3 regions of the Cupriavidus sp. SW-Y-13 genome follow, and region 3 is predicted to be linked to each of the others. Evidence: predicted binding sites of a transcription regulator. Region 3 holds the regulator's gene; each other region holds the start of a gene.
The links. The regulator FNR, encoded in region 3, switches genes on or off when oxygen is low (the NO sensors DNR and NnrR bind a similar motif). The targets are predictions, from matches to a motif close to TTGATNNNNATCAA.

Region 1: the regulator FNR is predicted to act here: its motif matches at 2,430-2,443, upstream of GA566_RS14020 (nitrite reductase).
Region 2: the regulator FNR is predicted to act here: its motif matches at 2,543-2,556, upstream of GA566_RS02990 (DASS family sodium-coupled anion symporter).

The regions. Positions count from the first base shown of each region.
Region 1 covers NZ_WHLX01000001.1:3,134,476-3,138,937, forward strand. The annotation lists gene GA566_RS14010 (cytochrome c) at 1-250, opposite strand, end outside; gene GA566_RS14015 (c-type cytochrome) at 287-601, opposite strand; gene GA566_RS14020 (nitrite reductase) at 711-2,342, opposite strand; gene GA566_RS14025 (murein transglycosylase A) at 2,677-3,804, opposite strand; gene GA566_RS14030 (hypothetical protein) at 3,964-4,173, shown strand; gene apaG (Co2+/Mg2+ efflux protein ApaG) at 4,207-4,462, opposite strand, start outside.
Region 2 covers NZ_WHLX01000001.1:645,928-650,389, forward strand. The annotation lists gene GA566_RS02985 (Ldh family oxidoreductase) at 1-964, opposite strand, end outside; gene GA566_RS02990 (DASS family sodium-coupled anion symporter) at 1,008-2,531, opposite strand; gene GA566_RS02995 (tyrosine-protein phosphatase) at 2,858-3,628, shown strand; gene GA566_RS03000 (acetate/propionate family kinase) at 3,790-4,462, opposite strand, start outside.
Region 3 covers NZ_WHLX01000001.1:2,029,992-2,034,453, forward strand. The annotation lists gene scpB (SMC-Scp complex subunit ScpB) at 1-411, opposite strand, end outside; gene GA566_RS09045 (sulfite exporter TauE/SafE family protein) at 960-1,730, opposite strand; gene fnr (fumarate/nitrate reduction transcriptional regulator Fnr) at 1,815-2,540, shown strand; gene GA566_RS09055 (hypothetical protein) at 2,607-2,852, opposite strand; gene GA566_RS09060 (FixH family protein) at 2,849-3,076, opposite strand; gene ccoG (cytochrome c oxidase accessory protein CcoG) at 3,088-4,462, opposite strand, start outside.

The sequences.
Region 1 (4,462 bases), 1.1 Mb from region 3:
CTTCTTCCTGCGTCATGAACGGTTGCCAGGGCGGCATGGGCGTGCCGGGGCGGCCCAGCATCACCGTGGCCACAAGGCTGTCGCGTGGCTTGCCGGCCAATGCCGCAGCCGTCAGCGGCGAACCGAGTCCGCCCTGTAGCGTCATGCCATGACACGCGCCACAGTCATTGCGCAGCCAGCCGGCGAGTTGCGCCTGCCGTGCCGCCGATGGCTCGGCGTGTACGGCGGTGGCGACGGACACCATGCCCATCGCCAGCACGAGCGATGCCTTGCCCCGTGCCATGGATCAAAGTCCGAGCACCCATTTGGCCAGCGCATTCGCGTCGGCCTCGCTCACGGCGTTCGGCGGCATCGGAATACCGCCCCAGCGTCCGCTACTGCCTTTGAGGATGCTCTGCGCGACCTGGGCCGCGGCGCCCTTGTCGCCCTTGTACTTGGCGGCCACGTCCTTGTACGACGGCCCTAGCACCTTCTTGTCGACGGCGTGGCAAGCCATGCAGTTCTTGCTCTTGGCGAGTTCCAGGCTGGCATGTGCAGATAGGGGGAGCGCCAGAGCCGTCAGTGCGGTCATCGCCGTGCCAAGGACTTTTGCGGGATGCATGGTGTTCTCCTGAAATTTCGGATGGAAGGTGGAAGGCAGAGGATGGATTGGGCGTTGGGAGGAAACAGGCGCGCGCGGCGCCAGCCGTCCTCCCGTCCGGGCCAGCAAGTCAGTAGACGTCGTGCCGGGTGTTGTACGTGTTGAACTTGCCCGTGGGCGTGATCAGGCGCGGGTCCCGGATCACGGTCTTGAGCTTGCGGGTCCTGTCATCGACCACTACGAGCGCCGACTCCTGATCCTTGGTGCCCCAGACCGAGAACCACACCTCGTCTCCGGCATGGTTGTATTCCGCCTGCACCACGCGCTTGGCACCGTCGCCCTTGAGGTTGGCCCACTGCGCGATCGGCAGCACTTCGAATCCGCCATCGAGCCGCTTCGTGTCGAACACGGCCACCGACTGGTTGAGCTTGTTGTCGGGGTGGAACGGTGTATCGACCCAGAGGTTGCGAGACTTGGGATGCGTCTTGATGAAGAGCGAGCCACCGCCCTGCCCCTTGAGCGTCTGCACCACCTTCCACGCCTGCGCCTTGTGGCCCTCCGGATCGGTGCCGATCAGGCTGATCGTCTCGTCGCCAAGATGGCTCGTGGCCCAGACCGGCCCAAAGGTCGGATGGATGAAGTTGGCGCCCCGTCCGGGGTGTGGCGTCTTGCCCACGTCGACCAGCGCGGCCAGGCGATCCTCCTTGGTATCGACCACGGCGATCTTGTCCGAGGCGTTGGCGGCCACCAGGAAGTACCGCCCCGTGGAATCGAAGCCGCCGTCGTGGAGGAACTTCGCCGCGTCGATGGTCGTGGTCTTGAGGTTCTCCAGGTCCGCGTAGTTCACCATCAGGATCTTGCCGGTCTCCTTGGCATTGATGACGAACTCGGGATGGAAATGGCTGGCGACGATGGACGCCACGCGCGGCTCGGGGTGATATTCGTTGTCCACGGTCATGCCGCGTGTGGACACCACCTTGAGCGGCTTGAGCGTCTCGCCTTCCATGATCACGTACTGCGGCGGCCAGTAGGCGCCCGCCACGGCGTACTTGTCTTCGTAACCCTTGTACTTGGAAGTCTCGACGGAACGCGCCTCCATCCCGATCTTCACCTCGGCCACGTTGTCGGGCCTGGGCAACCAGAGATCGATCAGGTTCAGGCGCGCATCGCGTCCGATCACGTACAGGTAGCGCCCTGACGCCGACATCCGCGAGATATGCACCGCGTAGCCGGTCTTGATGATGTTGATGATCTGCTTGCTGTCGCCGTCGATCAGCGCCACTTCCCCGGCATCGCGCAGCGTGACCGAGAACAGATTCTCCAGGTTGTAGCTGTTCATCTTGCGCGTGGGCCGCTTGCCCACCGGCATGATGTCCTTGCGCGATTTCTCGATATCCGCGAGGGAAAATTCCGGCGGGGTCGGTGGCTCCAACTGGACGTAGCGTGCCATCAGGTCCACCTCGGCATCGGACAGGTCACCCGAGGTGCCCCAGTTCGGCATGCCGGCCGGACTGCCGTACTTGATAAACGTCTTCAGGTATTCCGTGCCGCGCGCCACCGTGATGTCCGGCGTCAGCGCCTTGCCCGTGGCGCCGCGGCGCAGCACACCGTGGCAACCAGCACATCGCTCGAAGTAAATCTGTCGGGCCGTGTCGAACTCGCCGGCCGTCAACGTCGGCGGGGATGCCGCATGACCCTGGCCGATCCATAGGGCCAGCGGCAACGCCGCCAGCGCGGGGAACCTCCATCTCTTCGCCTTCATGATTCTTCTCTTGCGAGGGTGGGAAAAGCATTGGCGTGGTCAACACGTCCGATGCGCCCATCATCGGGATAAAGCGAGAAAGCGGGATTGATGGCAATCAACTGCCCGATAGGTCGGGTGGGAGTTCAGCGGAGAACGTTAGCGGCGGGGGTTTTTGGTCCGAAAGAGCTTCGGATACCGAGGGGTTTTTGGCTCCCCTCTCCCGCGGAGTGGGAGAGGGGTTGGGGGAGAGGGTCGGAGGGTCTGCTTGCCGACTTGTCGCAAATTGCACCGCTTGCCCTCTCCCCCGCCCCTCTCCCGCAAAGCGGGAGAAGGGAGAACACCTAGCGAAGGGTCAGCCTCGCGGCATCAGCACCCACATCTTGCCGCCCTGCTTCATGCGGCCGGCGGTTTCGCCGGCGGCGTCGCCGGCGCCCCAGAAGAAGTCGGCGCGGACGCCGCCCTTGATGGCGGAGCCGGTGTCCTGGGCGAACATCAGGCGCTGGATCGGCTCGGTGGAAAGCGGGCGCGTGGTGGACAGGAACACCGGCACGCCTAGCGGAATCGTGGCCGGGTCCACGGCGATCGAGCGTTCGGCGGTCAGCGGCACGCCTAGCGCGCCCACCGGGCCATCGTTATTGGGCGGCAGTTCGCGGAAGAACACGAAACGCGGGTTCACGTTCAGCATTTCCTCGACACGCGCCGGGTTGGCTTTCGCCCAAGCCTTGATGCCCTGCATCGTTGCCTGCGAAGGTGTGATCTCGCCCCGGTCGAGCAACCACTTGCCGAACGAGCGGAACGGCTGGTCGTTGGTGCCGCCGTACCCGACACGCATGATCTTGCCGTCGGCCAGCCGGATGCGGCCCGAGCCCTGGATCTGCAGGAAAGCGGCTTCCACCGCATCGTCCACGTAGACCAGTTCGCTACCGCGCATCGCCGGGTTCTGCAGCAGTTCGCCGCGCGCAGGCAGCGTGCCCTTGCCAAGCTGGACGGGACGCCGGTACAGCGGCACCTGGTAGGCGCCCTGGCGCGTGCGCGATCCGTGCAGGATGGGTTCGTAGTAGCCGGTGATCAGGCCACTATCGGTGCCATCGACATTGATCACGCGATAGGGCTGGAAGTGGTTCTCGAAGTAGCTGCGCATGGCCGGCAGGTCGCCGGCATCCACCATCATGCCCACCGCGCAGACGCGGGTCCATTCCGGCTTCTTCTTCAGCACCTGGCAACTGGCCTGCAGCGCCGGCCACGCGGCGCGCACATCGTCCTGGCTCCAGCCGCCGATCTCGGCCCAGCTTGCCGGTTGCAAACGTCCGGCCGTCGGTGACGTGGGAGGCGGCGTGGTCGTGCCGCCCGGCGGCAGGATGCGCGGCGGCGGACCACTCATGCAGCCAGCCAGCAGCGCGGCGCCGAGTACCGAGGCCAGCAGCGCCAGCCGGTCGTTTGCAGTCGCGCGGATGCCGCGCAGGGAAAGCTGATATGCCATCGTGTTTGTTTGTTCCGCGTGGCGGGCAATGGGCTGCGGCGCGCGGTCGTTCTCACGCTCGCGCCGGCGTTCCACCCCGCATGTCCTACAATCTCAAGCCGATCCGTCGACTGTCCCCGAGTACCTTCCGAAGCGCCCCCCGGAGTCTCCAACCAAGCGATGAGCCAGTTCTTCGAAAACCACCCCACCCTGCTGCTGGCCGCCGAGGCCGGCGTGGCGCTGTTCCTGCTGATCTTCATCGTGGTCTGGACGATGGGCACGGCGAAGAAGAATCCCCGCCCCACGCGCGCACCGGATGACCACCCTTCGCGTGCCAGCCAGACAGGACAGCCGGCACCGAAGGAGGCAGACCGCACACCGGACGCTTAGGTTCCGGCGCGTTTTCGTGTCAGGCCATATCGCTCAATGGAGCATGCGCGGCAGCACCAGGGCGAATTCGGGAATCGGCACCTCGAAGCGGTGGCCGTCCTCGGCCACGCAGAAGTAGTCGCCCTTCATCGATCCGACCGGCGTCGAGATCGTGGCCCAACTCGAATATTCGAAGTGCTCGCCCGGCTTCAGCAGCGGCTGGTGGCCCACCACGCCGAGTCCGGCCACTTCCTGCGTGCCGTTGTCGCTGTCGGTGATGATCCAGTGGCGCGAGATCAACTGAGCGGCC
Region 2 (4,462 bases), 1.4 Mb from region 3:
TCGTCAGCGCGCGATTGGCGGCTTCATACTCGCCGGGATACTGCACCTGATCGCAGCCCGGTGCAGTGGGCGTGTCGTGCAGATACTGGATAAACGCCTCGACCTCGCCTCGCTCCCAATTGAGACCAAGATCGAATTCCGGATTGAGCAGCAGCGCGAACATGTTGTTGGTGGCCACCCCTCCGCGCGGATTCTCCGGCTGGATGGTGCCGCCACCGGACAGCACGCCCGCCAGCAGTTCGGCTACCACGCCCAGTGCATAGCCCTTGTGCTGCCCGAACGGCAGCAGCGATCCGGGATGTTCGCCGAACATGACCGAGGCGTCTGTCGTCGGATTCCCATCGGCGTCGATGATGCTGTGCTCGGGCGCCGGCTCGCCCTTCTCGGCCAGCACGCGGGCCTTGTTGATGGCGATGGCGCTGGTGGCGATATCCACCACCAGCGGCGGCCTGCCATTCGGCATCGGCCCCGCAAAGCAGAGGGGATTCGTGGTCAGGCGCGGCACGCGGCCGCCGAAGGGCGCCACCACGGGCGGGCGGTTGATCACGTTGGTGAAACTCAGCAGCACGAATCCGGCCGCGGCCACCATCTCGCCGTAGTGGCCCATGCGGCCAAGATGGTGAGACTTCCGCAGCGTGACGATGCAGTGCCCATGCTGGCGCACGCGTTCGATGGCCTGCTGCATGACGGCCTTGCCCACGTGCTGGCCGAAGCCGCCGTGGCCGTCGAAGACCATCATCATGTCGCGGTCGAGCACGCACTCGGCGCGCCCGGTGGCGTTGACGTTGTTGCCGTCAAGCGCCCGACGGTAGTTGGGAAGGATCGACAGGCCATGGCTGACGTAGCCGCACCGGTCGGACTCGACCAGGTGCTCGGCCACATCGTCAGCAATGTCCTCGGGCACATTCTGTGCGGTCAGGAGTTGGCGCGCGAAGGTACGCGCGCTATCGAGCGAGAGCTTCATGATTGAGGGCGGCTTGAAAGGTTAGAGGGCGCTCAGGGCAGCATCACATCCATCCCAGCCAGCGCCAGTAGGTGGCTGCAAACAGCAGCATCAGCAGGTAGCCGATGATCGTGACCGGAATCCCGATCTTGGCGAACTGCCGCCCGTTGAACGTATCTGTGCCCAGGCAGACCATGTTCTGCGGCGCATTGATCGGCAGGATGAAGCCGAAGCTCACCGTGAAGCCCAGCAGCATCGTCATGCCCATCTGGTTGATGCCGGGCGGCAGCGTCTGCAGCACCGAGATCAGGATCGGCATCATGGCGGCCGTCAGCGCGGTGGCGCTGGCAAAGCCCAGGTGAATCAGGATCAGGAACGCGGCAAGCACCGCGAAGACCATGATTGCGCCGTGCTCGGCCAACCCGGTATGCGTGACCACGAACCTGCCGAGCCATTGCCCGGCCTCGGTGGTCAACAGCGCGGTGCCCAGGCTGATACCGACGCCGAACACGATCAGCGTGCCCCACGGCGTGCGCTGCTGCATCGTCTTCCAGTCCATCACGCCGATGCGCGGCATCATCAGGATCACCAGGCCCACGAACGTGACAGTGGCCGTGTCCATCGAGTGCAGCTTGCCTTCGGTGGCCCAGAACAGCAGGAGGCCGATGGCCACAGCCGCGAGCCGCTTCTGCGGACCGGTCATGGGGCCGAGTGCGTGGAGTTCGCGCTGCACGGCTTCCTTGCCGCCGGCAATCGCATCCGTTTCGGGCGGGAGCAGCCAGCGGATCAGGAAATACAGCACGCCAGACATGATGAGCGCCCATGGTGCGCCGGCGATCAGCCATTGCAGCCAGGTCACGCGCTCGCCAAGCAGCTTGTCCATGAAGCCCGCCGTCAGCAGGTTCTGCGCGGCGGCGGTCTGGATACCGACGTTCCACACGCTGGTGGCCATCGCCACCATGATCATGATGCCGGCTGCGATGTTCGACTTCTTGTCCACGCCAAACGCGGCGATCACACCCATCATGATCGGCACGGTACACGCGCTGCGCGCGGTGGCGCTCGGCACGACCAGGCTCAGGATGATGGTCACGGCGATGGTGCCGAGCAGGATGCGGCGCGTACTGGTGCCGATGGCGGACAGCGTGACCAGCGCGATGCGCCGATCGAGTCCGGTGACCGTCATGGCGGCGGAAATGAACAGTGCGGCGGCGACCAGCGCCAGTGCGGTGTTCGAGAATCCGGCCAGCGCCATGCCGAGCGCGCGTGACGTGCCATACATCGTATTGGGGTCGGCCACCGTCGGTGCAAAGCCGATCAGTCCCGCCATCAGCGAGGTGATCATGATGGCGCTGGTCTCGTAGGTCACGGCCTCGGTGATCCAGACGACCACGGCAAATGCAAGGATGGCCAGCATGCGATGGCCCGCAAGCGGAAGCCCTTCGGGCGTATCGATCCAGAGCACGCCGAGCAGTACGGCGACAGCGAGGTAAAGGCCCCAGTGGATACGGAGTTGCGGTGCTGCAGGCGCTGCCACGGCAGCAGTGGAGCCGCCAGGTGCGGCGGGGGAGGGTTGCGGATCAGGCATCTTGAAATCCCTTGATATGGATCAGCCTGTCGAACGCGTCGCGACGCAGGATCGCCGCGTTCGACATGCGTCCATTATGGAAATCTGCTGATAGAGTTCCAAGGGCGCCACCCCCTCGAATTTGCGCTAAATCAAATCGCTGGAGAGTCAGATGTTGTCAAGGGAAACGCCGCATTGCAGGTCTGGCAACGGTTCGCGGGCGGCCATCGCGCGTACGATGTACGCGTGGCGTTCGATCTGAAAGAATTGACGCCGATGCTGAACAATTTCGAATGCGGGCTTATTCAGCCGCTCAAGGCGAGATGACCAATCAAAACGACCATGCGATGACGCAAGCCATGAACCAGGTGATCGCCGCACTGCGGCCGGGGCTGGAACTGGAGACCATCTCCAACGCACGCGACCTTGGCGGGCTGGCTGCGCGGGCCGGACGTCGCGTGAAACACGGCAAGCTGTATCGCAGCGCCAATCCCGCATTGGCCTGCGCCGCCGATCTGGACCGCCTGCACGCGCTGGCACTCGACATCGTGGTGGACTTCCGCTCGGCCGGAGAGAAGTCGCCAGCAGAGTCGGTGTTCGGTCAGCGATTCCAGTGGCTTGCTGTGCCGGTACTGGATGGCACGATGTCGATGGACGTGCTGATGCCGCGCGTGAAGGCCAGCTCGCCCGCGCAGATGCATGCATTCATGGTCGATGTCTATCGCGATTTTCCGGTGCGCTATGGCGATGCGTTCGGTGCATTCCTGCGCCATGCGGAAGCCGGCAAGACGCTCCTGTACCACTGCACCGCAGGCAAGGACCGCACGGGCTTTGCATCGCTGTTATTGCTCGGTGTTCTCGGCGTGGCGCACGACGATATCGTGGCGAACTATCTGGAGTCGAACCACTGGAACGCCAGCCTGAATGAAAGGATCCTGGCCGGCGTGGGCCAGTACGGTGTGTCGGCCGAGGTCATGAAGCCCTTGCTTGATGTTCGGCCCGAGTATCTGGAAGCATCGATGGATGCGATCGGCAAGACCTACGGCAGCATCGAAGGATTCGTTGGCGATTATTTGAAGATCGATTTGGATCGCTTGCGCGGGCACTATCTCGACTGAAATTTTCTCTTCGATGGTTTTCTCCCCTCTCCCGCTTGCGGGAGAGGGGCGGGGGAGAGGGCCAGCGGTGCAAATCGCGACGTGGCCGGCAAGCAGAGCCTCCGGCCCTCTCCCCCAGCCCCTCTCCCACTGCGCGGGAGAGGGGAGCGAACTACCGCTTGTCAGCGCTCAACACCTTCCCGCAGCAACCGCGCCGTCGAGAGCGCAATCATCCCTTCCTCATCGGTCGGCACCACCAGCACGGGAATGCGGCTCGTGTCGCGGCTCACACGCTGACGGTTCTCGTTGTTGGCCGCAACATCCAGCTTCACGCCGAAGATATCGGCAAGGTGTTCGCAAATTCGCGCGCGCACTTCTGGCGAGTTGGCGCCGACGCCAGCCGTGAAGACCAGCCCATCGAGACCGCCCAGCGTGACGGCCAGTTTGCCGATTTCCTGCGCGGCACGGTATGCGTAGAAATCGACCGCGAGTTTCGCGCGTGGCGCATCGCTGGCCAGCAGTGCGCGCATGTCGCTACTGATGCCCGAGATGCCGAGCAGGCCGGACTTGCCGTAGAGCATCGACTGGATCTCCTCGGCGCTCATGCCCTGCGCGGCGAGGTAGAGGACCGCACCGGGATCGATCGATCCGCAGCGCGTACCCATCGGCATGCCGTCGAGCGCGGTCAGGCCCATTGTCGATTCCACACTCTTGCCGTCTTGCATCGCGCAGAGGCTGGCGCCATTGCCAAGATGCGCGACGATAACGCGGCCCCGCGCAATCTCGGGCGCCACCTGCCGCAACTGCCGCGCGATAAAGGCATACGACAAGCCATGGAAGCCATAACGTCGCACG
Region 3 (4,462 bases):
ACGATGGCCGATCACTTCGATCCAGTCGCGGTCCTCAAGCTTTTTGACGACTTCCGTACTGACCGTCACTCCGCGGATTTCTTCGATGTCGCCACGCGTCACCGGCTGGCGATACGCGATGATCGCCAGCGTTTCCATCACCGCGCGGGAATACTTGGGCGGCTTTTCCGGATTGAGCCGGTCGAGATACTCGCGCATTTCGGGCCGGCTCTGAAAACGCCAGCCGCTCGCCAGCGCCACGAGTTCCACGCCACGCCGTTGCCAATCGTTCCGCAACTCTTCGAGGAGCACCCGGATCGTGTCGGCACCGACATCGTCGGCAAACAACCGTCGCAGATCACCGACGCGCAACGGTTCCTGCGCACAGATCAGCGCGGTCTCGAGGACGATCTTCGCCTCTTGGGTATTCATGTGATTGTGTGCAGCCTGTCTTTGCACCTGCCCCCGGACGAATCCCGGGGCACTGGAGATTGCAGATACAGCGAGGCCAAAGCCATCGCCATCTCGTCGCGCAGACGGTCCACGCTGGTTTCAGCGCCGCCGTGCACCTCGTTCTTTGCATCGAATTGCCGGGACTGTCCGGCAGGAGATCGTCCAGGGCCGGCAGCCATCACCGGTCGACGGACCTCTTGCGTCGCGCCTCCCCTTCGGGGCGGACATTCGCCTGGGCCAACGCATGACCAAGACGGCAAGAAACAATCGGATATCGGCTCAGGAAACTTCGCCCTGACCCGGCGTCACCTTCCACACCGCCGTCGGCCTTTTAACCAGATCTTTTGAACCGGATGGACTGTGGGGATGGTTCCGGCATGCAACTGCATGGCCAGAAACCCTGGGCGGGCATCCCTGATGAGAGAAACCGCCCCGGCGACGCCTCGTGCATGACGCGGCGCGATACCGTGGTTCTCGCGATTGTATGGCATTACCGCCGGATACCGCAACCCGGGGCTGTGGCCGATTCAGAACACCACGCAGAATCCGGCGTGCGCAAGCGTCTCCGGAAGCCATACGGCCCGGGCCACCCCCAGCAACCCGAAACCCGCCACGAGCAAAGCTGAAACGGTGCGAACCCACCGCTTGCGCGACCACTGCCGCAGGTAACCGGATAACCCCGAGATCACCAGCAGATTCGGCAAAGTACCTAGTCCGAAGGCTCCCATGACGAGTGCGCCCGACGAAGCATTGCCCGCCAGCAGCGCCAAGCCGAGCGCACTATAGATCATTCCGCAGGGCACCATACCCCATACAAGACCCATGCCGAATCGGTGCATCGCTGACGGCACTGCGGCAGGACCGCCATGCAACCCCTGAGTCGATCGAACGTGCCGCAAGAGCTTGGCGACGTGCGAAGCGATCCGCGCGACAAAACGTTCCACGGCACCCATGCGCATCTGCCAGCCGAAAAGCAACCACAATCCGGCCATGATCAGCAACAGGCTCCCCACGCCGAACAGCCATCGCTGCAATGGCAGATAGTCGTGCGCCCACGCCGCCGCACCCACTGCACCGGCCAATGCGCCGAGCAACATGTACGTCGTCACCCGGCCCGCATGCATGACGCAAATCGACATCCACCAGTGCCGTCTAGAACGGTGCAAGAACGAGACCGTCTGTTGCACTTGCTGCGGATTTTGTTCGACTGCAATAGCAATTCCTCCACACATCGCCGCGCAATGCACACCGCCAAACAGGGCAATCAGAAAAACGCTTAAAAGCACGCCAAATGGCAACTGTTCCTCGCTTCCGCGTCACTCGACGCTGTAAAATGCATGCATCGCGCCCTCGCTGCAAGCGCATTCAAACGAGCACTTCAATTGCTGACTTCCATCCCCGTTACCGAGATGTCGCCACGCTGCTCCACGTGTGCCATGGGCCAACTCTGCCTGCCCGTGGGCATGTCGCAGCAGGACCTCGTAAAAATGGACACTCTCGTGCAGGAGCGCGTGCGTGTCCACAAGGGCGAAACGCTGTATCGAATGGGTGAACCGCTCTCCGCGGTCTACGCCATTCGTTTCGGCACGCTGAAAACCCACGTCACCATGGAGGATGGGCGTACTCAAATTACCGGCTTCCATCTTCCGGGAGAAGTCATCGGCCTCGATGGACTCGGCGAGATGCAACATGCATCGGATGCGACCGCCCTCGAGGACGCTGAAGTCTGCGTCGTGCGGTTCGACGATCTGCAATCGCTGTCGAATCATCTGCCTTCGCTGCAAGGTCAGTTCCTGCGACTTATGAGCAAGGAGATCTCGCAGGACCAGGTCATGCTGATCACGCTTGGCTCGATGCGTGCCGAAGAGAGACTCGCCGCCTTCCTCGTCAATATGTCCGAGCGCCTCTCCGCACGCGGTTATTCCTCCACGGAGTTCGTGCTGCGCATGAGCCGCGAGGAAATCGGCAGCTATCTCGGCCTCAAGCTCGAAACCGTCAGCCGCCTGTTCTCCCGGTTCGCGGAAGCTGGCCTGATCCAAATTCGTCAACGGCATGTGAAGATCATCGACATGGCTGGCATCAAGCAGGTCTATAGTCGCTCCTGCTAGGCGCCATCCTGCTGCAAGACCAGAGCCGCACAGCATCACGCTGTTGCGGCTTTTTTTGCGAAATTGCTATTCGAGTTCATCGGTATCGCTGAGCCTGCCCGGCATCGTGTAAAGCGTGAGACCGCTGGACAGTGCGCAGAACAGCCACGCCAGCAGAAAGCCCACGGTGTAGATCGCCTGCCTCGAAGCCTCCACCGGTTGGCCGAAGAAACTGATGTCTCCCGGGTCGACAACGGAAAACACTACCGCCGTAGCCGCGCCACCCATCAGAAACGCTGGCCACAGTACCCACATCAGCCAGCGCAACCTCATGGATGACTCCCTTGTTCCGTGGCGCTTCCGACATCGGCTTTCTCGACGACCAGTCCATGGCGGGTGGCATCGCGCACAGGGACGTCCGCATGTGTGCTGGCCAGCCAGATCGTGATACCACAACCCACCATCGCCAGCATCGGGCCGGCCATCAAGATCCACGGCCACGGCTCCTTGTACCAGGGTCGAACGGCATGGGGAGGCTGTTGGGGGCGCTGAGCCATTGCATCTCCTCTTACAAGTTGCGGGGAACGATAAAGCTTGTGCTCTGACGGATCTGCGACCGGCGTTGCGACTCGGTTTCCGCCGTGACCGTCACGTCGATCTTGTGGGTACCTTGCCTGGCGTCTTCGATCGGCACACGGATGCGAATTGGCAACAGCCGGTTCGACGTGGGATCTAGAGTGCTGGCCGTCTGGTCATACTCGACGGTGAGCCCTTTCATATCGTAGCCATCTACCTTCACATCGATTGTCACTGGTGACTCGGTGGCATTGATCAACTGCAACCGGTACACGTTCTCGACCCAGCGTCCATCCACCTCGCGACCAAGCGCTCCACGGTCTCGAATGATGTCGACCTTCAGCGGCGTGCGCATCGCCAGCGACGCGGCAAAGCCACCCATCAGTGCCAGCCAGATCACCATGTAGATCATGGTGCGAGGCCGCACCAGCCGCTTGCGGGCCTCGGCAATGGACAACGCCGATCGCATGGCATTCTCGGAGGTGTACCGGATCAGCCCGCGCGGGTACTCCAGCTTGTCCATGACCTGATTGCAGGCGTCGATACAAGCTCCGCATCCAATGCATTCGTACTGGAGGCCGTCCCGGATATCGATCCCCGTCGGGCACACCTGCACGCAGATGCTGCAGTCCACGCAGTCGCCCAGGCCGGCGGCACGGTGATCCAGCTTCCGCGAGCGGCCGCCGCGCGGCTCACCACGCCCCACGTCATAGGTCACCACAAAGGTGTCGCGGTCCACCATCACGCTCTGGAAACGCGCATACGGACACATGTACTTGCAGACCTGCTCACGCATGAAGCCGGCGGCGCCCCAGGTAGCGAACGCATAGAACAGCATCCAGAATGCCTGCCACGGCCCCAGTGACCACTGCAGTATCTCGCTGCCAAGCTCCCGGATCGGCGCGAAATAGCCGATGAATGTGAAGCCGGTCCAGAGGGCGATCAGGATCCAGAGCGTATGCTTCGTCGTCTTGATCCTGAACTTGCGCAAACTCCATGGATCGCCATCGAGCCGGATGCGCGCGATGCGATCACCTTCCACACGCCGCTCGATCCACATGAATATTTCGGTGTAGACCGTCTGAGGACAAGCGTAGCCACAGAAGAGCCGGCCGGCGATGGCGGTGAACAGAAAAAGTGCCAGTGCCGAAATGACCAGGAGCACGGCGAGATAGATCACGTCCTGCGGCCAGAGCACAAGACCGAAAATGTAGAACTTGCGTGCTCCGAGGTCGAACAGAACAGCCTGCCGGTCGTTCCATCGCAGCCAGGGCGCACCGTAGTAGACCAGTTGCGTCAGGATGACGAGCCATACGCGCCAGCTCGAAAACGCGCCTTTCACCGAGCGCGGGTAGATCTTGCGGCGC